3 regions of the Micromonospora sp. WMMC250 genome follow, and region 1 is predicted to be linked to each of the others. Evidence: riboswitches for the same ligand, from Rfam matches in the RefSeq annotation. Region 1 holds a riboswitch; each other region holds the start of a gene.
What was found. A riboswitch is a leader RNA that binds a small molecule or an ion and turns the genes downstream of it on or off. The one in region 1 is predicted to bind cobalamin.

Region 1 (7,588 bases):
CCGCCTTCACCGTGTTCCAGTAGTCGGCGCCGACGGCCTTCGGTACGACGGCGAGCTTCAACGGCCCGCTCGCGTCCTTGCTCGCGCCGTCGCCGCCGCCGTCCCGGACCTCGACGCCGCCGCAGGCGCTGAGCAGGGCGGTGGCCGCGACCGCAGCCAGGATGGCCTGGGCACGAAGGAGACGCGTACGCGCCGGTCGACTGGTGGTGGTGTGTGCCATGGTGGGTGTCCTTCCTCGTTCGGACTCGTGGAATGGCATGTCAACCCCGCGATTCCAGCCGCCGGCGGCGGTACTGGTCGAAGTAGACGGCGGCCCAGATGATCAGGCCGACGATCACCTGCTGGTAGTGGATGCTGATGTCGAGCAGGACGGCCCCGTTACGCACCAGGGCGATGAGGAAGGCGCCGATGATCGTCCCGACGATGCGGCCCTGCCCCCCGAACAGGCTGGCTCCGCCGATGACCGCGGCGGCGATGACGTCGAGCTCCAGCGAGATCCCGTAGTTGGGCTGGCCGGAGTTGACCCGGGAAGCGGCGATCATGCCGCCGAGCCCGACCAGCACACCCGCCAGCACGTACACCCCGGTCAGGTGACGGCCCACCCGGATGCCGGAGCGACGCGCCGCCTCCAGGTTGGAGCCCATCGCGTACGTGTATTGCCCGAAGCGGGTCTGGGAGAGCAGGAAGGCGACCCCGACGGCGACCAGGACGGTGATCACGACGGCGAACGGAATGCCGATGATCTCCCCGTTGCCCAGCAGTTGGAACGACCGGGGCAGGCCGTAGACGCCGACCGCGCCGGTGATGATGAAGACGAGACCACGGCCGACGGACATCGTTCCCAGCGTCGCGATGAACGGCGGAATCCGGGCGGCCGTCACCAGCAGACCGTTCAACAGCCCGGCCAGAGCGCCGACGCCGATCGCGACCGCCGTCGCCGCCAGGAGGGAGAAGCCGAGGTCGCGGACTGTCATCGCGCCCAGCACGCCGGCGAGCGCGGCCACCGACCCGACCGAAAGGTCGATGCCCTTGGTGATGATGACCATCGTCTGCGCCGTGGCGATGATGGCGATCACCGCCGTCTGGGCCCCGATGTTGAAGAGGTTGTCCGCCGTCAGGAAGTAGGGACTCGCGAAGGTCAACGCGACGAACAGGACGACCAACGCGGTGGCGGCGGTGAACTCGGAGACGGCGTGGGAGATCCGTTCCCGGAGCCAGTCACCGATGTCGCCGCGCTGCGCGCCTGCGGATGCCTCGGCGGTACTCATCGTCGGACCTGACCTCCCCATGCGTGGGGCCGGCACTCGACGGAAGGACCCGCCGTCGCGCCGAGCACCTATGAGCGACCGAGCCTCCCCGCGGAGGAGAGAACTTGGCGTCGACCTGCCGCACCGTCACGATAGGTCAGATGTTTCCCTTGATCAGCCGTTACCATGCCATGCACCCCCGTGGATTGCCAAGGTCTTACAACCATGTTTTGACATCGTTACCCGAGCCGCCCCGCACATACGTCTGATCAAATCGGCACAAGTGCGGTCGAGCGACGCGGCGGCTTCTGGCGACGGTCGGTCACGGGACACTGGACCGGCACGAGTCCACACGGGATCGGCAGGTCCGGCCCCGACGACCATGCGCACCCCGCACCCTAGGGTGGCCCACCGGCTCGATCCGGCGGACCATCGCGAGCATGTTATCGATAACATGCTATGCCCGGCGGCGGTTGCGGGCACCTCTTTCTCCGCCGAACTCCCGGCGGGTCACGACGCCGCGAGCCGGTACTCCCGGCTGGCCGTCTGTCGCCAGATCGCCGCGCGCTCGTCGTCGGTCAGCGGATCCAGCAGGTCGCCGAGGACCCTGACCCAACGGGTGTACGAGGTGGCGAGCAGACACACCGGCCAGTCCGAGCCGAACATCAACCGGTCCGGCCCGAACACGTCCAGTGCGTGCTCGACGGCCGGCCGCAGGTCCGCCACCGTCCAGGAGCTGCCGCTCACCTCGGTCACCAGGCCGGAGAGCTTCGCCGTCGTGTTGGGTGCGGCGGCGAGCGTCCGCAGGTCCCGGGGCCAGTCGCCGAGGCCGCCGCTCCCGAGCGGTGGCTTGCCGAGGTGGTCCAGGACGAACCGGACCTGCTGCAGGTCACGGACGAGCCGGGTGGCCGCCGGCAACTGATGGTGGCGTACGAGCAGGTCGAAGGCGAGGCCGGCAGCACCGACCGCGGCGATGCCCCTCCGCACGTCGGAGCGGTCGAGATACGCCGGGTCGGGCTCGGACTGGACCAGATGACGGATACCGACGAGCCGCTCGCCGCCCCGCGCCGCCCGAAGTCGCTCCAGGCGCTCGACGACATCGTCGGCGGTGAGGTCGACCCACCCGACGACTCCGGCGATGAGAGGGTCGTCGGCCGCGATCCCCAACAGCTCCGGCGTCTCCGACCGGGCGGCGACGGATTGCACGACGACGGTCTGGGTGACTCCGGCGACCCGGGTAGCCGGGCCGAGATCGACCGGGGTGAAGTCGTCGTCGATCGCGGCCATGGTGTGCGGGTCGATCCAGGGTTGCGGGTGTCGGGCGCGAACCCAGAGGTGATGGTGCGCGTCGACGATCCCCGACTGCCGCACGGCCGCACCGGTCGTCATCGGACCCGACCCGGCGCGCTCACGTCCACCCACCCCGTTCCGCCACTGGTCGGACCTCCGGCTCGGCCCGGTGCCGTCGACCGCTCTGGCAGGATGACCATGTTAGCGGTAACAGACCGGTCGCAGGCCGCAGAACGCGCGTACCAGCCGGAACTCCCCAGCACTCCGGCCGGGTGAACACCGTCGACTGGCCGAAGTGACGATGCGCCGCCACCCGCACGTCGGCGAGCCGCGGGTCGCTGCCCGGGGACCGGGTTGACCGCCTGAGGCGGCACCGATACCGTCGACCCACTATCTGCGGCGACGCGAGGGAAGCCGGTGTGATTCCGGCGCGGTCGCGCCACTGTGAGCGGTTCCCCCACCTCAAGAGGGGCCGCGAGCCAGGACGCTCGGTCGTCCGCAGCCTTGCGATGGGGACGCGTCATCCCCGGGAAGGTTCGTGATCACATGTCCAGTTCCACGTCCAGCCAGCCGTTGGTGAATCCCGCTGGCACCACGCGTCTGCTGTGGACGGTGTTGATGACCGTCGCCGCTCTGGCGTTGCTGGCCTACCTCGTCGCCTTCGACCAGGGCGCGGTGTCGCGCAGTGGCATGTACCTGCACGAGCTGATGCACGACGGCCGGCACCTGCTGGGTGTTCCGTGCCACTGACGGCCACCACCGCTCCCCCGTTCGTCACCGTCCTCGTCCGCGGTCTGCTCGCCGGCCTGATCGCCGGTCTGCTCGCCGGGACGTTCGCCTATGTGGCGGGCGAGCCGCACGTCGAGGCGGCCATCGCGATCGAGGAGGCGGCGTCGGCGCATGCCGAGCCGGCCGCCGGTGCGCACGACCACGAGGATGCCCTGGTCAGCCGCAATGGCCAGCGCGGCGGCCTGTTCCTGGCCACCGGCCTGTTCGGTGCCGCGATGGGTGGCCTGCTGGCCACGGCGTACGTCCTGCTGGCGCGCCGACGGCGGACCTACGACGACGGACGGTCGGGCCTGCTACTGGCCGGCGCGGCGCTGCTCGGCGCCGTGGTCGTGCCGTTCCTCAAGTATCCGGCGAACCCGCCGGCGGTCGGCGACCCGGCCACCATCAACCAACGCACCGTCACCTACCTGCTGATGGTGGTGCTCGGTCTGGTGGCTGTGTGGGCGGGCTCGCTGGGCTACCGATCGGTCGGCGCGCAGGCACCGCTGTGGCAGCGCGTCGCCGCTGCCGTCGGCGGATTCCTGCTGGTCACCGTGGTCTCCTATGTGGTGCTTCCGTCGTTCCAGGAAGTCCCCGCCGACTTCCCCGCGACGCTGTTGTGGGACTTCCGGCTGGCCTCCCTCGGCACCCAGGTGGTGCTCTGGACCGGGATCGGCCTGCTGTTCGCGGCCCTGATGCACCACGACCGTCGTCGCCGGGCCGCCGCCGCGCTTCCTGGCACGTGACCGCCACCAGCCTCCGGCTGGTCGCCCACGCGCACACCATCGCCCTGCGTCAGGCCCGCTTCGGCGGACCGAGCGACGGCCTGGACGAGGGCGGCCTGCGTGCCGCCCTCGCCCTGGCCCAGGCCCGGCGTGGGCACCTGGGCGTCCGGGACGCCTGCGTGTCCAGTCCCGCCGCGGCGGCTACCGATACCGCCGACGCACTCGGTCTGCGGCCCACCGTCGAGGCGTCGTTGGCGGACTGCGACTACGGCGACTGGACCGGACGGTCGGTCGAGGAGATCGCCATCGAGCAGCCGCAGGCGCTGCACGAGTGGATGTCCGAACCGGATTCCGCACCGCACGGCGGTGAGTCCGTCGCCGCGGTCCGGGACCGGGTCGGTGCCTGGCTGGACGGGCAACGAGACGCCGACCGGCGGATCACCGCGATCGCACACCCGCTGGTGATCCGGATCGCTGTCGTGCACGCCCTGGACCTGCCGTTGGCGACGTACCGGCAGGTGGACGTGGAGCCGTTGGCGATCGTCCGGCTCACCGGCCGTGGGGCGCGGTGGCACCTTCGGCTGGGCGCGCCTCGGGTGGATTGAGATCGCCCTGACGGCTCAGGCCGTGACCGCCACAGTTGGTGGTCACGGCCTGAGTCGTCCCTGTGTCGCGTCTCAGCGCCGCCGGTGCGGCAGGTGCACCTCGACGGGCTCGGGTGGGAGGTCGTCGACACCCGCGTCGACGGCCTGCTGGTGACGGCGACGCGCCGACGGCAGTGCGAGTGCCGCGAAGACGGCCAGCACGGCGACGCCCGCGCAGACCCAGAAGCCGGCGGTGAAGGCCGTGTCGGTGGGCAGACCCTGCGGGGTGCTGTGCGACGTGATGACGGCCGCGACGACCGCGGCGCCGATGCTGCTGCCGATGGTTCGCGCGATGGTGTTGACGCCGCTCGCCTCGCCGGTCTGCCCGGCCGGAACGCTCTCGATGATGGCGTTGGACATCGCCGCGAACGCGAGGCCGATGCCGGCGCCGGTGAGCACTCCGGAGAGCAGCACCTGCCAGGTCGCGCCGTGGGCGAGTGCCGGCAGCACGAACGCTACGACGACGAGGACCGCGCCGAGGAACATCGGGACCTTGGGACCGAAGCGACGGTCCAGCAGACCGGCGAGCGGCCCAAAGATCACCATCATGAGGACGGTGGGAAGCAGGAACAGGCCGGCCTGGGACACGGTCTTGCCGAATCCGTAGCCGGTGACCGCAGGAAGTTGGAGCAGGGTCGGCACGAGCACGAAGGTTCCGAACATCGCGAATCCGAGGATCAGGGCGACGAGGTCGGTGGCCCAGACGCCGCGAATCCTCATGAGACGCATGTCGATGAGCGGCTCGCTCACCCGCAGCTCGACCAGGACGAACACGACCAGCGCGACCACGCCGAGCAGGAACAGGCCGATGGTCTTCGGTTCCCCCCAACCCCAGGACTGTCCCTTGCTGACGGCCAGCAGCAGCGAGACCAGCGACACCGACAGGATGGCGGCGCCGAGCATGTCGAGCCGTCCGGGCGTACGCACCCGCGACTCGGGCATCCCGAAGATGGCCCCGAGCAGCGCGACGACGACAAGGACCAGCGGCAACCAGAAGAGCCAGTGCCAGGACAGGTGCTCCACGATCGGGCCCGCCGCCACGATGCCGACGCCGGCGCCGACTCCGAAGATCGCCGACAGCAGGCCGACGGTGACGCCGACCTTCTCGCGGGGCAGTTCGTCGCGCACGATGCCGATCGACAGGGGCAGGATCGCTCCGGCGGCGCCCTGAAGCGCCCGCGCGACGATCAGCACGGTCAGGTTGGGGGCCAGGGCGGCGAGCAGGGTGCCGGCGGCGAGGGCGGCGAGGACGCCGATGAGGACCCGGCGCTTGCCGACCATGTCACCGAGACGGCCGAGGATGGGTGTCAGTACCGAGGCGGCCAACAGGTACGCCGTGAGCACCCAACTGATGTCCCCGGTGGAGACGCCCAGGTCCCTCCCGATGGTCGACAGCGCGGGCGCCACCAGCGACTGCAGCACCGCGAACGCCAGGCCACCCAGCGACAGGTACAGCACCAGGAGGGTGCTGTTGGCGCGCGGGGCGGGGCTGGACGCGGGGCCGACGCGGGTCGACTCCTCGATGGTGTGGGTCATGAGATTCCCGAAACTAGATGTAAACGTTTGCTGACTTACCAGTATCCGCAGCCGCGGGGCCATGTCAACAGTCGTTTACGTCACCCCGGAGGGGGTTGGCGACCTTGCTTGGGGGCGCAAGTCAACATATGTTTACATTGCGTCGGTCGCACCGCCACCGAGAGCGAGAAAGGACGCGTCGTGACAGCCGAACCACCCGTCTCCCCCGCCACACCTGGCGAACCTGCCCCGCGCCGTCGCCGGGATGCGACCGAAACCCGGCAGCTCCTGCTCGACGCGGCTCGGCAGCGCTTCGCCCGCGACGGCTACGCGGCGACGACCGTGCGGGACATCGCCGACGACGCGGGGGTCAACGTCGCTCTCATCAGCCGCTACTTCTCGTCGAAGGAGGGTCTGTTCGAGGCGTGTCTGCGGGCAGCGGGCGACGAGCTGCACCGGACGGCCGGTCAGACGCCGGCCGAACGGGTCCCGGAAGCCATCGCCCGGCACATCGCCGACCTCGGCACGGCGGGGCTGTCCAGCCAGCTCACCCTGCTGTTGCGCTCGTCCGGCGACGCGGGAGCCGACGAGATCCGCCTCGGTGTCCTCAGCCGGGCCAGCCAACAACTGGCGGCGGCCCGGGGATGGCGTCCCGGCGAACCAGGCAGCGAGGAGATCCTTCTCCGCGCCCAGATGGCCCTCGCCGCCGGCATCGGCGTCGCGGTGCTGCGGTCGTCGTCGATCCGGTTGGAGCCGCTGAGCGCCGCCACCGAACAGGACCTGGTCGGGCCGCTGCGCGAGCTGGTCGACGCACTGCTGCCACCTCGCTGATCGGACGCGAGCAGCACGTGTGCCGCCATCGCGGTCGACGGTACGGCGCTGCGGCGGTCAGTTCCGCCCGTGTTGGGCGGGCCGTCTTCCCGGCCCGCCCAACACGTCGACTCCGTCCTAGCCGGTGACGGTGAACGGTCGGGACACCTTCGTGGCCGACGTCCCGCCGGTCAGCGTGACGCTTGTCGCCCCGGGCTTCGCCCCTCCCGGAACGCTCACCGTCGCGCCCGCGATGACACCGTCACCGTTCGCGCGCACTGTGGTGACCGCGACGCCGTTGCCGAAGGCGATCGTGACCACCTCGTTCGGCACGAACCCGGAACCGTCGACGGTGATCGCCGTCGCGCGCGGCCCCGAGACCGTCAACAGCGCCACCCTCGGCTGGTAGGTCCGCGCCTGCGCCTGCTCGGTCACCTGGACGGTGGCCGTGGCCGGCGTACGGGAGGACGCGCCGGTCGCGGTGACCGCGTACCGACCGGGCTGCGCGCCCTCGGACGTCGGAACCGAGACTCGTACGGTTCCCTTCGCCGAGGCCGCGACCTTCGTGCTCCGGGCCGGGTCGGTGCCG
Region 2 (7,588 bases), 1.4 Mb from region 1:
AGAACTGGACAGTGCCGTCGACCAGCTCCGGCTCAGGGTGGACGTGCACATAGCCGAGATCGCCCTCGCGGACGACCACCAGGTGCCCGTACGCGCCCAGGTAACGCTCCAACTGCGCGGGCCCGGCCGCGTCGGTGCGCTGGACCTGGAACTGCATCGGCGCCGTCACCCCCACCGTCGGGGTGCCGCTCATCGACACCGCGTACGGCCCGGCCGTCGCCTGTGCCTGCCCCGGGGGCAGCGCGGCCGGGGTGTGCGCCCCCGGCACCGTGTGGTCGACGCCCAGCACGAGAGGCACCTGCGCGCCGTTGGCAGCGGTCACGGAGAAGTCGGCGTAGACGCGGTAACCACCGGGTTGGGCCAGCGTGAGGGGGACGCTCCAGGTGCCGTCGGGGGCCATCGTCGGGTGTACGTGCTGGTAGCCGGTCAGGTCGCGGCCCACCACGATCATGTGCAACGGCTTGTCGTGGACGACCGCGAAGCGGGTCGCCGGCTGCCGGTCGGTCCCGACGATCCGGAAGCGGTAGTCGGCGCGTACCCCGGCGGGTTGGGACCGCTCCAGCGGTTGCAGGGTGTACCCACCGGCGCTGACCGTCGTCCCGGTCGCCAACGTCTCGCCCGTCGCGCCGTCACCCCGGTGCGTGTGCGGACCGGTCCCCGCCGGGTGTTGGTGCCCGTCGGTCGCGGACCCCGCCGACCCCGAGGCCGGCGGACCGCCGGCCGGCTGCCGGGCGGTGTTCGACGGGCTCTGGTCGCCGGCGCCGATGCGGGCCAGCCCGAACCCGGCCAGCAGGGCGACCACCAGCCCGCCGACGAGCAGCGCCAGGTGGCCGTTGCTGAGCCGAGACCCGGGTGCCATCCCCGCGAGGTCCGTGCCGGTCCGGGAGCCGGCCTCGACTGTCGACTCGCCGTCGGTGCTGGCGGGGACCTTCGCCTTCTGGTCGGTGGCGGAGGGGGTCTTCGCCTCCTGATCGATGGTGGCGATGGCCTTCGTCTCCTGGTCGGCGGGCGTCGGGTCGACGGCGACGCCCGTGCGGGCCGTGACGACCGCGTCGCCCGTCCGCGCCGCCGGCACGGTGGCCGGTCGCCGCTTACCTCCCGTGGGCTTCGTGCCGACACCGCTCACCGCGGCGGCCGTCCTGCCGGCGGAGGACTTGGCAGCGGTCGTCTTTCCGGCGGCGGCCCTGGCTGGGCTGGTCTTGCCGGCGGAGGGCCGGTTCGAGGTACGTGCACCGCCGGCGCGTCGACCGGAGGCCGCCGGCGAGGTACGGCCCCGGCCGGTGGGTTTGGCGGTGGACGCCGTCCGGCGACGCCACACGACGAATCCGGCCGCCGCCACGAGTGCCGCGATCGCCGCCGCCCAGCCGGCCCAGGCCAGTCCTCCGGAATCGCTCTCCTCGCCCGGCCCGGTCGGCGGGGCCGCCGCAGCGTCGGACGGCGGGGTCACCGGCTGGGCCGAGGTGGTCGGCACCGCCGACGCCTGCCCGGACGACCCGTGCTGCTCGGTGGCGGCCACCAGCGCCGGGTCCGGCTGCGTCGTCGGTGGGCTCCACCCCTTGGGTGCCGCCGTCACCGGCCCGTTGTAGCGGAACGTCAGCGTGCCCCGCACGGTGTCGCCGTCCGAGGCGACCGACAGGTAGCTCACCGAATACTGGCCCTTGGCCGGCAGGTGGGTGACCGCCACCGTCGCGGGGAACCCGGTCGTGTACTCCCGTGGCTCGAACTGCCCGTTGACCAGGAAGTACTCCCGTACCGGCTTGTCCAGCGGCTTCGGCTCCCCGTACGACCAGCTGTTGTCGACCCGGATGCCGCCGGGGGCGGTGACGGTGAAGAACGCGTTGGGCGCGGCCTTCTCGGTGAAGAAGAGCTGCACCGCCGTCAACGGCTCACTCACGGTGGCCCCACCCGCTGGCGTGGACATGGCGAGAGTGCCGTGAGCCGAGGCGGGTTGGGCGGACGCGAGGAGAGCGACCGCCGAGGCGAGGAGGAGCGCGAGGACACCCGAGAGCACCCGCCCCGGAGTCTGAGGGAGACGACGCATCTGAATATCCTTACCGGAGTGAGGCTTTTTTCAAGAGCTGGCGATCTTTTTCCTCACATAGCAAAAGCCGACGACGGGCGCAGCGGTCCCCACACTGTGCCCCCGGTACCGGGACTTCCCTGGCCAGCTATGCTGCGGGCGGCGCTGGTTCGCCCCGTCGTGACCGTCGGGGCGTCGTAAGAGGGAACCCGGTGAAAGTCCGGGACTGCCCCGCAGCGGTGAGTGGGAACGAACGCCGTCATCAGCACTGGGCCGTCGGCCTGGGAAGCGACGGCCGGTAGGAGACCGGCATGACCGGTCAGGCCCGCAAGTCCGAAGACCTGCCTGCGCTGCGTACACGACCGTGTGCGCCGCCGTCGGCCTCGCGGGTGGGCTGAGCGGGTGACGCGCCGTCCGTCGGCGCGTCCTCGTCGGGGTGTCCGCGTACCGGTGGTGTGGTTTCCCGAGGGACGGACTACCGCTGTGCACGACACCGCCACGATCGCCGGCCGAGCGCCGTCGGCGTCGCACCTGACCCTGTCGCAGATCATGGACCAGCACCACACCAACCTGATGGGCACGGTGCACGGCGGCCGGATCCTCAACCTCATCGACTCGGTGGCCGGGGTCGTCGCCGCCCGGCACTCCGACGGGCCGGCGGTCACGGCCGCGATCGACGAGACCGCGTTCCTGCGCGCGGTGCGGGTCGGCGACGTGGTGCACGTCGACGCCCGGATCACCTGGGCCGGACGCAGCTCGATGGAGGTCGCGGTCAAGGTCACCGCCGACCGGTGGGACCGGGCCGTTCCGCCCACCGACGTGGCCACCGCCCACCTGGTCATGGTCGCCATCGACGACGACGGCCAGCCGAGGATGGTACCGCCGTTGCTACCCGAGACCGACGGGGACCGGAGGCGCTACCGGGAGGCGGAGATCCGCCGCGAGCACCGGTTGGCGTTGCGGCGGGCGCTGCTCGACGGCGCCGACGAGGGCTGAGGGGCGGCTCTGGGCCGTCCGTCGCCACGTTCGGCGGCTCTCGCCGAATCGTCGTCCTGGCCGTCACCCCGGATGTCACCCGGGCGGCACCCCCAGTTGGATAGCGTCCACGTGATGTCTCGATCACGGAGGGTGTGAATCGTCATGCGTGCAGCGGTGCTGCGGGAGTTCGACAGTCCGCTGACGATCGAGGAGATCGATCAGCCCACACCCGGGGCGGGGCAGGTGCTGGTGCGGATCGTCGCCAGCGGGGTCAATCCACTCGACACGAAGATCCAGGCCGGACAGGCCGCGCACGCGCGGGTCCAGCCGCCCGCGGTGCTCGGATTGGACCTTGCCGGGGTCGTCGCCGCTGTCGGCGCGGAGGTGACCGACTTCGCGCCGGGAGACGAGGTGTACGGGCTGTGCGGGGGAGTGGGTGGGCTACCGGGTTCGCTGGCCGAGTACGCCGCCGTGGACGCCCGGTTACTGGCCCGCAAGCCCGGCGGCCTCTCGATGCGCGAGGCCGCCGCGTTGCCACTGGCGGCGATCACCTCCTGGGAGGGGCTTGTCGACCGCGCCGGGGTCCGCCCCGGGCAGAAGGTGCTGGTGCACGGCGGTGCCGGCGGTGTCGGTCACGTGGGCCTGCAACTCGCCCAGGCGAAGGGTGCCGAGGTGTACGCGACCGGCGGGCCGGCGAGCGTACGGGTGATCGAGAGCCTGGGCGCCGTGCCCATCGACTACACCTCGACGAGCGTGGAGGAGTACGTCGAGAGGCACACCGGTGGCGAGGGGTTCGACATCGTCGTCGACAACGTCGGTGGCGCGACGCTCGACGCGTCGTTCGCGGCGGTACGCACCTATCACGGACACGTGGTCAGCGCGCTCGGCTGGGGCACCCACTCGCTCGCCCCGCTGTCGTTCCGTGGTGCGACCTACTCCGGCGTGTTCACCCTGCTGCCGATGCTCACCGGCCGGGGCCGCGACCACCACGGCGACATCCTGCGGGAAATCGCGACGTTGGCCGATGCCGGCGCGCTGCGCCCGCGACTGGACCGGCGTCGGTTCACGCTCGACACCATCATGGACGCCCACCGTGTGGTCGCCGACGGCATTGCCGAGGGCAAGGTCGTGGTGGACATCGCCGACTGACCGGCCGGTACGTCAGGTCCGCGCCGGCACCCCGCTGTCCAGGTCGACGATCCGGTCGGCCCAGCGGTCCATCAGGGTCTGGTCGTGGCTGATGACCAGGACACCGGCCCGCTGGGTCCGCTGGTAGTCGCTGATGACGGCGGCGACGTGCGCCTGGGTCGAGGCGTCCAGCATCGCCGTGGCCTCGTCGCAGAGCAGGTAGTCCGGCCGGTGTACGAGGGCCCGGGCGAGGCAGGCACGTTGCAACTGCCCGTCGGACACCGCGTGTGGCCGTCGGCCCCGCAGGTCGGCGGTGAGGCCGACGAGGTCGGCGAGTTCGGCCACCCGTTCCCGGACCGTCGCCTCGGGCGTTCGGACGGCACGGAGCGGTTCGGCGATCAGGTCGTCCAGGCTCAGCCGGGGATCGGCGGCGGCGCGCGGGCTCTGGAACAGGACGGCGACGCGGGTCCGCCTGTCGACCGGCACGGCGTACCGCACTCCGTGCACCGGCCTGCCGTCGATGCTGACCTGGCCGTGGTCCGGGCGGTGCAGGAGGGCCAGGACCCGGACCAGTGTCGACTTGCCGCAGCCGGACGGGCCGCGCAGCCCGACCGTCTCGTTTCGACCGACCCGCACCGTGACGCCGTCGAGCACGACCTGACGGCCGTACCCGACGGTGACCTCGTCGGCGAGCAGGTTCTGTTCGCTGGTCACGTGACGGCTCCGGTGCGGATCGGGTGGTGGCAGGCGACAGTGCCGTCGCCGGCGATCGGCGTCGGCGGTGGCTGGCTGGCGCAGGTGTCGGTGCGGTGCGGGCAGCGGGGCGCGAACGCGCAACCCGGAGGCAGCGCGGTGAGCATCGGCGGGTCGCCCGGCACCGGCCGGAAGGCGCGGTCCGGCAGGGCGTCGAGGAGCGCCGCGGCGTACGGGTGGGTGGGCGCGGCGAAGAGACTGTCGGCGTCGGTGTGTTCCACGATGCGGCTGGCGTACATGACGGCGACGGTGTCGGCGACCCGTTGCGCGGCGGCCAGGTCGTGCGTGATGAGGACGACGGCCGAGCCGTTGTCGCACCGGCGGCGCAGCAGGTCGAGGGTGTGGTCCACCAGCGGCCGGTCGAGGCCGGTGGTGGGCTCGTCGGCGATGAGCAGCGACGGGTCCGGTGCCAGCGCGAGCGCGCTGACCAGCCGCTGGGCCATGCCGCCGGAGAGTTCGTGCGGGTAGCGGTCCAGGTCGGCCGGGTCGAGCCCGACGTCGAGGGCGAGCCGCTCGGCGTCCGCCCGGTCCCGACCGTGCGCCCGGAGTGTCTCGGCGAGCAGTCGCCGTCCGGTGCGGACCGGGTTCAGCGCGGTGGCCGGGCTCTGCGGGACCAGCCCGACCCGACTGCCGCGTACCCGGCGGGCCAGGTGACGCTGACCGCAGGTGACCAGGTCGACCGGGTCGCTGTCCGGGTGGTGCAGGACGGCGTGGCCGGTGAGCGTGGCGTTGCCCGGCAACAGGCCGAGCAGCGCGTGGGCCAGGACGGACTTGCCGCAGCCGGACTCGCCGACGACGGCCAGCAGTTCACCGGCCCGTACGGTCAGGCTGAGGTCGGTGACCGCGCGCACTGTCGTGTCGCGCAGCCGGAACTCGACGCCGAGGCCGTCCACGGCGAGCAGCGGGCGACCCACGGCCGTCGGGCCGGGTGCCAGGTCGGTGATGCGTTCGGTGGTGGTCACAGGTGCAGCTCCGCTCGGACCCGGGGATCGAGGCGGTCCCGCCAGCGGGCGGCGATGACCGCGATGGCGAGGGTGACGACGACGATGACCGCGCCGGGTGCCAGGCTGGCCCACCAGGCGCCGGTCAGCAGCGACCCCTGACCGTCGTTGATCATGTTGCCGAGTGAGGCGAGGTGCGGCGGCAGACCGAGGCCGAGGAAGGACAGCGCTGTCTCGTGCCACACCGCGTGCGGGATCATCAGCGTGGTGGCCAGCGCCAGCCGGGGCAGCACGTGGGGCAGCAGGTGTCGGGTCAGGACCCGGCCCCGGCCGGCCCCTCCGCTGATGGCGGCGTCGACGAACGGCCGGGTGCGAAGGCTGAGCAACTCGGACCGGACGATGCGCGCCGTGGAGAGCCAGTGGGTGAGCCCGACGGAGGCGATCACCGCGCCGAGGCTGGGACGCAGCATGGCGACGATGAAGATGCCCAGCAGCAGGTGTGGCATCGCGGCGATGGTGTCCACGATCCGCATCAGGATCCGGTCGACCCGGCCGCCGAGCGTGCCGGCGATGCCGCCGATGACGCCGCCGAGGACGGTGGCGACGAGCGCGGCGACAGCGCCGACGAGCAGCGACACCCGCAGCCCGTAGACGGCGCGGTGCGCCACGTCCCGGCCGAGGTCGTCGGTGCCGGCGAGGTGGGTCCAGGACGGCGCCAACCGGGTCTGGTCCAGGGCCACCGCGCTCTGGTCGAGCGGCCAGACGAGCGGGGCCAGGAGCGAACCGACGAGGGCGACGGCGAGGGCCAGACCGGCGGCGACGACACCGGTCCGGCCGGGTCGCAGCCGCAGTCGGGACCGGGCCACGCGGAGCAGTGGCGGTCGGGTAGCAAGGTCAGCCATCGAGTCGCACCCTCGGGTCGGCGGCGGCGTACGCCAGGTCGGTCGTGAGGTTCGCGGCCAGCACCACAGCTGTGGTGACCAGCGTGATCGCCGCCAGCAGCGGGAAGTCGCTGCCCAGCGCGGCAGCCACCGTGACAGCGCCGAGACCCGGCAGCGAGAAGACCGTCTCGACCAGCACCGCACCGCCGACCAACTCCGGCAGGTGGGTGCCGACCAGGGTGAGGAACGGCAGCAGCGCGGTTCGCAGCGCGTGCCCGAACAGCACCGTCCGCCCCGGCAACCCCCGGGCCCGCGCGGCGAGCACGTGGTCGTCGCGCATGCTCTCCGCGACGGCGTCCCGGACGAACAACACGAACCACGGCGCCTGCGACACGGCGAGCACTCCCACCGGCAGGATCAGGTGGTGCGCCACGTCGGCCCACGACGTGCTGGTCGCGGTGACGTCGGTGAGCCCGCCGGCCGGCAACCACCCCAGCGCCAGCGCGAACACGGCGATCGCGGCCAGGCCCAGCCAGAAGACCGGCATCGACTCGACCGCGTAGGCCGCTGCCCGCAGACCCCTGTCGAACAACCCACCCCTGCGGTACGCGGCCAGCGCCCCCAGCAGCAGACTGCCGACCAGAACCAGGGCGAGGGTCACACCGATCAGCAGCAGCGTCCAGCCGGCCCGGGCGGAGAGCACCGAGGCGACCGGCTCGTGTCGACTCGTCGACCAGCCCAGGTCGCCCTGGACCAGGTTGCCGATCCAGCGCAGGTACTGCACCGGCAGCGGGTCGTCGACACCCCAGTTGGCGCGGATCTGCGCCAAATTCTCCTCGCTGGCGGTGAAGGCCGCCGCGCCCGCGTACTGCTTGGCCGGGTCCACC
Region 3 (7,588 bases), 750 kb from region 1:
TCTCCCCTTCGCGCGATCCTGCGGTCTCGGCCCGCCATCGGTGCCCCCGTCACGCCGCGACCGGCAGCCCGGCATCGCGGGCCGGCGGGTGGGTGAGGGCGGCCAGCGGGTGGTGCGGCGCGTTCAACTGCGTCGCCAGGCGACGCGCCAGGTTCAGGCGTACCGGACCGCTCTCGCAGTCCACGACGACGCAGGGAGCGCCCGTCGCCGCCAGGACCGTCGCGGCTCCCGCCGCGCGGTCCAGCGGGCGGGTGCCGGCGGTGGCCCGGCCGTCGGTGACGACGAGGACGAGGGGACGCCGCTTCGGGTCGCGCAGGCGCTCCACCCGCAGCAGGTCGGCCGCCGCGAGCAGTCCCTCGGCCAGCGGGGTACGCCCACCGGTGGGCAGCTCGGTCAGCCGGGTCGAGGCGGCCAGCACCGACGAGGTGGCCGGCAGCAACGTCCGCGCGTCGGCGCCCCGGAAGGCGATCACCGCGACCTTGTCCCGCCGCTGGTACGCGTCGGTGAGCAGCGCGAGCACCGCGTCCTTCACCGCGGTCATCCGCTGCCGGGCACCCATCGACCCGCTGGCGTCCACCACGAACAGCACCAGGTTGCCCTCGCGCCCCTCCCGGACCGCCTCACGCACGTCGTCCGGACGCAACCGCAGGGGGCCGGTCAACCGACCCCGCGACGCCTGGTGCGGCGCGGCGGCGCGAACCGTCGCCGGCAGGTGCAGCGCACCCACCCGACCGTTGGGCACCCGGGCGCCGGTGGTGCGCCCCCGCCCGGTACGGGCCCGTGAACGCCGCCCGGGCACCCCGTCACCCACGCCAGGCGCGGTGAGCAGCCGGGCGGTCAACCCACCTCGGGGTACGGCCACCGGCTGCGCGTCCGCGCCACCGTCCCGCCCTCGGCGCGGGTCGGCGTCGGCACCGTCCGGCGCTTCCCGGCCGCCGTGCCGGGCGCGCCCGCCCCGGTCGTCCGCCGAGCGCGCGTCGCCGTCGGCCCCAGCGGGGCCGTCGGCCCTACCGGTGTCGCCGTCGGCCCCAGCGGGGCCGTCGGCCCCACCGGTGTCGCCGTCGGCCGCCGAGGGTCCGGCCGGGCCGGGCCCACGATGGTCGACGGACTCACCGTCGGATGTCGCATGATCCTGCGGACCGCCGCCACCCGGGCCGCTGTCGTTCGGGCCACCGTCGTTCGGGCCACCGTCGTTCGGGCCACCGTCGTTCGGGCCACTGTCGTTCGGGCCACTGTCGTCGGGGCCGTCGTCGTCGGGATCGTCGGGGTGGGCGTCCTGGGCCCGCTGCAACGCCTCGTCCAGGCGCTTCTCGTCCAGCCCGGGAGTGTCGAACGGGTCGCGGCGGCGGCGGTGCGGCAGAGCCAGCCGAGCCGCCACCCGTACGTCGTCGATGGTGACCCGGTCCCGACCGTGCCAGGCGGCGTGCGCCAGAGCGGTACGGGCGGTGACGATGTCGGCGCGCATCCCGTCCACGTCGAACGCGGCGCACACCTCGGCGATCTGCCGCAACGCGGCATCCGGCAGGCGTACCCCGGAAAGGCGGCGGCGGGCGGCGGCCACCTGGGCGGCGATCGCCGCGTCCGCGTCGGCCCAGCGTGCGGCGAACCCGGCCGGGTCGGCGTCGGCGGCGAGCCGACGGCGGACCACCTCCACCCGGACCTCCGGATCGCGGCTGGCACCCACCTCCACGGTCAGCCCGAACCGGTCGAGAAGCTGAGGGCGCAACTCCCCCTCCTCCGGGTTCATCGTTCCGACCAGCAGGAACCGGGCAGCATGGCTGACCGAGACGCCCTCCCGCTCGACGTGGCTACGGCCCATCGCCGCCGCGTCCAGCAGCAGATCCACGAGGTGGTCGTGCAGCAGGTTCACCTCGTCGACGTAGAGCACCCCCCGGTGCGCGGCGGCGAGCAGACCCGGCTCGTAGGCGCGTACACCCTCGCCGAGGGCCTTCTCCAGGTCCAGTGAGCCGACCACCCGGTCCTCGGCGGCACCCACCGGCAACTCGACGAGGCGGGCCGGGCGGATCTCGGCGGTCGCGGCGGCCGGGTGCGGCCCGTCCGGGCAGGCCGGATCCGGCTCGACCGGATCACAGCCGAAACGGCAGCCCGCCACCCGGCGGACCGGGGGCAGCAGCGCGGCGAGCGCGCGTACGGCGGTGGACTTGGCGGTGCCCTTCTCGCCCCGCACGAGGACCCCGCCGATCGCCGGGGACACCGCGTTGAGCAGCAGCGCCAACCGCATGTCCTCCATGCCGAGCACAGCGCTGAACGGATACGTCATGCCCGGTCCTCCAGGTCGCCCTCGCTGGCCAGGTAGGTGTCGCGCAGCCGGTCCAGGGTGGCCGGTTCGGGTTTGGCCCACAGCCCCCGGTCGGCGGCCTCCAACAGCCGCTCGGTGATGCCGCGCAGCGCCCACGGGTTGGACTGCTCCAGGAACTCCCGGGTGGTGTCGTCGAAGAGGTACGCGGCGGCCAGGTGCTCGTACATCCAGTCGTCGACGACACCGGCCGTGGCGTCGTAGCCGAACAGGTAGTCCACTGTGGCGGCCAACTCGAAGGCGCCCTTGTAGCCGTGCCGGCGCATCGCGGCGATCCACTTCGGGTTGACCACCCGGGCCCGGAACACCCGCCGGGTCTCCTCGCCCAGGGTGCGGGTCCGCACGTCGTGCGGCATCGCCGAGTCACCCACGTACGCCTGCGGGGACGTGCCGGTCAGGTGACGGACCATCGCCACCATCCCGCCGTGGTACTGGAAGTAGTCGTCGGAGTCGACGATGTCGTGCTCGCGGGTGTCCTGGTTCTTCACCGCCACCGAGATCCGGGCGAAGGACCGTTCCATGTCGGCCCGCGCCTCCCGCCCGTCCAGTCCGCGGCCGTAGGCGTAGCCGCCCCACACCGCGTACACCTCGGCGAGGTCGGCGTCACTGCGCCACGTCCGGGCGTCGATCAGCGGCAGCAGCCCCGCGCCGTACGCCCCGGGCTTCGAGCCGAAGATCCGCGCGGTGGCCCGCCGCTCGTCACCGTGCTCGGCGAGGTCGGCGGTGACGTGCGCCCGCAGGTAGTTGTCCTCGGCCGGCTCGTCCCGGGCGGCGACCTGCCGCACGGCGTCGTCGAGCAGCGCCACCACGTGCGGGAACGCGTCGCGGAAGAAGCCGGAGATCCGCACCGTGACGTCGACGCGGGGTCGGCCCAACTCGGCAGTGGGCACCACCTCGACGCCCGTGACCCGCCGCGACCGCTCGTCCCAGACCGGCCGGCAGCCCAGCAACGCGAGCACCTCCGCGATGTCGTCGCCCTGGGTGCGCATGGCGCTGGTGCCCCACACTGTCAAACCCACCGATCGGGGGTACGCGCCGGTGTCGGCGAGGTGCCGCGCCAGCAGGGAGTCGGCGAGGGCCACCCCGACGTCCCAGGCGTTGCGGCTGGGAATGGCCTTCGGGTCGACCGAGTAGAAGTTGCGGCCGGTGGGCAGCACGTTGACCAGGCCCCTGGTGGGGGAACCGGACGGGCCGGGCGGCACGAACCGGCCGTCGAGCGCGCCGAGGGTGTTGGTCAACTCGTCGGTGGTGCGGTCCAGCCGGGGGACCAGTTCGGTGGCGGCGAAGCGCAGCACCGCGGCGACGTCCGGGATCGGCTGCCCGGTCACCTCCGCGACCACAGCGTCGACGGTGTCCGCGTCCCAGCCGAGCGTCTCCATGCCGATGACCAGCCGCCGGGCGAGGGCCTCGACCAGGTCGACAGCGTCGGCGGCGGTGCCGGCCGGCCCGTCCACCACGTCGGTCAACGCGCTGGGCAGCGCCAGTCGTTGCCCCGGTGACGCGAGCAGCTCCTGTTCGTCGAGGCCGTAGGCGACGGCGAGGGCCTGCCGCAGACCGGGCAGAGCGTGTGCGCCACCCCAGATCTGCGGGGCGCGCAGCACCGCGAGGACCAGGTTGATCCGAGACTCCCCGGTCGGCGCGTCGGCGAGGATGTGCAGGCCGTCGCGGATCTGCACGTCCTTGACCTCGCACAGGTACCCGTCGAGGTGCAGCACGAAGTCGTCGAAGTCGTCCGCGTCGGGCATCGCCTCGGCGTGCAGGTCGTGGTGCAGTTCGGCGGCGCGCACCAGGTCCCAGATCTGCGCCCGCACGGTGGGCACCTTCGCCGGGTCGAGGGCCTGCACGGTGGCGTACTCGTCGAGCAGTTGTTCCAGTTTGGCCAGGTCGCCGTAGGTTTCGGCACGGGCCATCGGCGGCACCAGATGGTCGATGACAACGGCGTGTGCCCGCCGCTTGGCCTGGGTGCCCTCGCCCGGGTCGTTGACGATGAACGGGTAGACCAGCGGCAGGTCACCGAGGACCGTGTCGGGCGCGCAGTCGGCGGCCAGACCGAGACCCTTGCCGGGCAACCACTCCAGGGTGCCGTGCTTGCCCAGGTGCACCACGGCGTCCGCGCCGAAGCCGCCGTCGGCGGCCGGCGTGGCCAACCAGCGGTACGCGGCCAGGTAGTGATGGCTGGGCGGCAGGTCCGGGTCGTGGTAGATGGCGATCGGGTTCTCCCCGAAGCCGCGCGGCGGCTGGATCAGCAGCACCACGTTGCCGAAGCGCAGGCCGGCGAGCACGATGTCCCCGCCCTCGGTGTACAGCTCGCCGGGCGGCTCACCCCAGTGCTCCCGCATCCGATCGCGCAGCTCGGCGGGAACCTGGTCGAACCACCGCCGGTACGTGTCCCCCGGTATCCGGGCCTCGGCGGCGGCCAACTGCTCCGGGGTGAGCCACTCCACGTCGTGCCCACCGGCGGCGATCAGCGCGTGGATCAACGCGTCCCCGTCGGCGGGGGGCGGCGCGTCGCCCAGGTCGTAGCCGTCCTCGGCCAGCGCGGCCAGCAACCGGACCGCCGAGACCGGGGTGTCCAGCCCGACGGCGTTGCCGACCCGGGAGTGCTTGGTGGGGTACGAGCTGAGCACCACGGCCACCCGCTTGTCCGGGTTGGGAAGGTACCGCAGCCGGGCGTGGCGCACCGCGATCCCGGCGACCCGGGCGGCCCGCTCGGAATCGGCGGCGTAGACCGAGAGCCCGTCGGAGTCGATCTGCTTGAACGAGAACGGCACGGTGATGATCCGGCCGTCGAACTCCGGGATGGCCACCTGCATCGCGGCGTCCAACGGGGACAGTCCGGCGTCGCTGTCGGCCCACTGCTTGCGGGTGCTGGTCAGGCAGAGCGCCTGGATGATCGGCACGTCCAGGGCGGCCAGGGCGCCGACGTCCCAGGCGTCCTCGTCGCCACCGCCGGAGGCGTCCGCGGCGACCGCGCCGCCCGCCGCGAGGACGGTGACCAGCAGGGCGTCGCAGCGGGCGAAGAGCCCGAGCGGGCCGGACCCCGTGGTCAGCCCTCGCAACGAGCCGCAGAAGATCGGCAGCGGGTTGCCGCCGGCCTCGCGGACCGCGTCGGCGAGCACGTCGACGAAGCCGGTGTTACCGGCGAGGGCGTGCGCCCGGTAGAAGACGATCCCGACGGTGGGCTGCTCCGGATTCGTGGGGTACTCACGGTGCACGCCGTACGCCGGGGTGGGTGTGGGCGGGTCGAACCCCTCGCCGGTGAGCAGCACCGTGTCGGAGAGGAACCGGGCCAGCTGCCCCAGGTTGTCCGGCCCGCCCTCGACCAGGTAGGCGAGCGCCTGGCTGACGACCCCGGACGGCACCGTGGAGATGGCCATCAGCTCCGCGTCGGGCAGCGCCTCACCGCCGAGCACGACAGTCGGCACGCCGGTGGCGAGCACCGCCGCCAGGCCGTCCGGCCAGGCCTGTCGGCCGCCGAGCAGGCGTACGACGACGAGGTTCACGCCGTCGAGCAGGGCGGGCACCTCGTCGGCGGCGACCCGGGCGGGGTTGGCCAGCCGGTAGTCGGCGCCGCTGGCGCGGGCGGCCAGCAGGTCGGTGTCAGCGGTGGACAGTAGCAGGATGCGCACGGCGGGCTCCGGGGAGTGACGCCCCGGCCACCACGAGGGTGACCGCGACGATGCGGGTGGGTGCGGCGTCAGCCGGTACGACGGCGGGGCGGACGACTCGCGGGCGCGAGCGGCGGGGCCGGTCGGCGGCGGGCGGCGCTCAGCTCAGCGGAGCGTGACCGGTCGCGGGGGCGGTGAATCGCCCACCGTGCGAGCCATGACGAAGTTCGTCGATGAATGAGACGCCGTGCGTCATCGGGTCCTCCTCGGGTGTCCACGCCCTGGGGTACGTCCCGACGGCCGAAGTATCCTGGCTTCCGGATCGACGCTCTCCCCCGGCCTTCCAACCGCAGACACACGGCCGTGGCGCACGAGGGGGGATCACTCCCCGGTGACAGTGGCGGGACCGCGTCGGAATCGCACCGACTTCCTTCACTGCCGTCAGGCCGCGAATGCTGCCACACCCCTGCGCTGCGGGTCAACGCCGCTCCGACCCGGCCCGACGGCCGTCATCCATCGAACTTCAGCGATTACCGTGACGGCGGATGCGCGCTGTCGCAATGCCCCGGATGAATGCCCCGGGCCCTTTGCTCTGCATACCTATCCGCACCGGACACGGACCGTCACCGGTGCCTCCAGGTATGCAGAGCAAAGGATGGCCGGACCTACTCTGGCCTGCGCCGATCGCCCGTCGGAACGGTGCCGCGCGGCACCGTCACCCACGATCGGCGCACGCCGCAGCAACGTCCGCGATCAATTCCGGAGGTCGATCACCATGGTCGCCCCGCAGCTCCACCACCTGGCCGGCCATGTCTGGATCTGTCCGGGCGATCCCGACCCGGAGGCCGTCCAGGCCGGCGTCGCCGTCGTGGTCGACGAGCGCGGCGATGTGATGATCGACGCCGGGCAGAGCCCCGCGCACGCCCGCGAGATCCAGATCGCGCTCGCCGCCGCCGGGCTACCGCAACCACGCTGGCTCATCTCCACCCGCACCCGTCCACTACCTGGACGAGCAGGTGCGCGCCGAACAGGCCCGGTCAGCCGTCGAGGACGCCTGAGCAGGCGAGCCTCACCGGGCGTGGCGTTCCGGGTGGGCGCGGTTCCACACCCGCATCCGTTCCGGGTAGCCGGTGCGGGCGGCCTCGTACAGCGGCACCGCGTGCTTGCGGGCGATGGTCCCCGCCGCCCGGGGCGTACCGGTGCGCCGGCGGATCCACTCACCGTCGTGGGCGATCGCCACCACGGTGGTGTCCGTCGCCGTGGTCTCCGGCTCCAGGTAGAACTCCACACCCCGGCGGCTGGCGACGAACGCCTCCAACGCCGCGAGGTCCTCGCGGGTCGCCTCCCGGTCCAGCTTCGTCGGGGTCGCCTCGGCACCCCGTGCCCGGCGATTGAACCAGCTCATGACCAGCCCCTCTCCTCGACACCTCTCCCAGTGCACCACCGAATCCTGGCAATACGCTGCACGCCGGGTGGGAGCAACCTGACCCGCGCCGGGTGGAACCCGCGACGCGTGGGCGGTGTCATGAGTGTGATCCGAACGGAGGCCTCCCCTGGACGACGACACTCTCGTCACCCGCGCTCGGGCCGGTGACCTGGAGGCGTACGACCTCCTGGTCGCCCGGCACACCGCGTCCGCGTACCGGACGGCGGTGCTGCTCGG

Region 2: linked by a shared signal. The riboswitch ahead of O3438_RS09200 (acyl-CoA thioesterase) and the one ahead of O3438_RS02935 (CbtB domain-containing protein) in region 1 are both predicted to bind cobalamin.
Region 3: linked by a shared signal. The riboswitch ahead of cobN (cobaltochelatase subunit CobN) and the one ahead of O3438_RS02935 (CbtB domain-containing protein) in region 1 are both predicted to bind cobalamin.

Annotation. Positions count from the first base shown of each region.
Region 1 is NZ_JAPZBJ010000002.1:777,947-785,534, reverse strand. It holds gene O3438_RS02950 (ABC transporter substrate-binding protein) at 1-220, opposite strand, end outside; gene O3438_RS02945 (ABC transporter permease) at 261-1,268, opposite strand; gene O3438_RS02940 (amidohydrolase family protein) at 1,758-2,636, opposite strand; cobalamin riboswitch at 2,904-3,048, shown strand; gene O3438_RS02935 (CbtB domain-containing protein) at 3,084-3,287, shown strand; gene O3438_RS02930 (CbtA family protein) at 3,278-4,051, shown strand; gene O3438_RS02925 (histidine phosphatase family protein) at 4,048-4,635, shown strand; gene O3438_RS02920 (MFS transporter) at 4,708-6,210, opposite strand; gene O3438_RS02915 (TetR/AcrR family transcriptional regulator) at 6,391-7,020, shown strand; gene O3438_RS02910 (GH92 family glycosyl hydrolase) at 7,138-7,588, opposite strand, start outside.
Region 2 is NZ_JAPZBJ010000002.1:2,129,468-2,137,055, reverse strand. It holds gene O3438_RS09205 (copper resistance CopC family protein) at 1-2,041, opposite strand, end outside; cobalamin riboswitch at 2,170-2,383, shown strand; gene O3438_RS09200 (acyl-CoA thioesterase) at 2,570-3,016, shown strand; gene O3438_RS09195 (zinc-dependent alcohol dehydrogenase family protein) at 3,161-4,147, shown strand; gene O3438_RS09190 (ABC transporter ATP-binding protein) at 4,160-4,840, opposite strand; gene O3438_RS09185 (ABC transporter ATP-binding protein) at 4,837-5,841, opposite strand; gene O3438_RS09180 (ABC transporter permease) at 5,838-6,722, opposite strand; gene O3438_RS09175 (ABC transporter permease) at 6,715-7,588, opposite strand, start outside.
Region 3 is NZ_JAPZBJ010000002.1:1,523,524-1,531,111, forward strand. It holds gene O3438_RS06590 (VWA domain-containing protein) at 50-2,281, opposite strand; gene cobN (cobaltochelatase subunit CobN) at 2,278-5,946, opposite strand; cobalamin riboswitch at 6,207-6,383, opposite strand; gene O3438_RS06600 (hypothetical protein) at 6,995-7,330, opposite strand; gene O3438_RS06605 (RNA polymerase sigma factor) at 7,578-7,588, shown strand, end outside.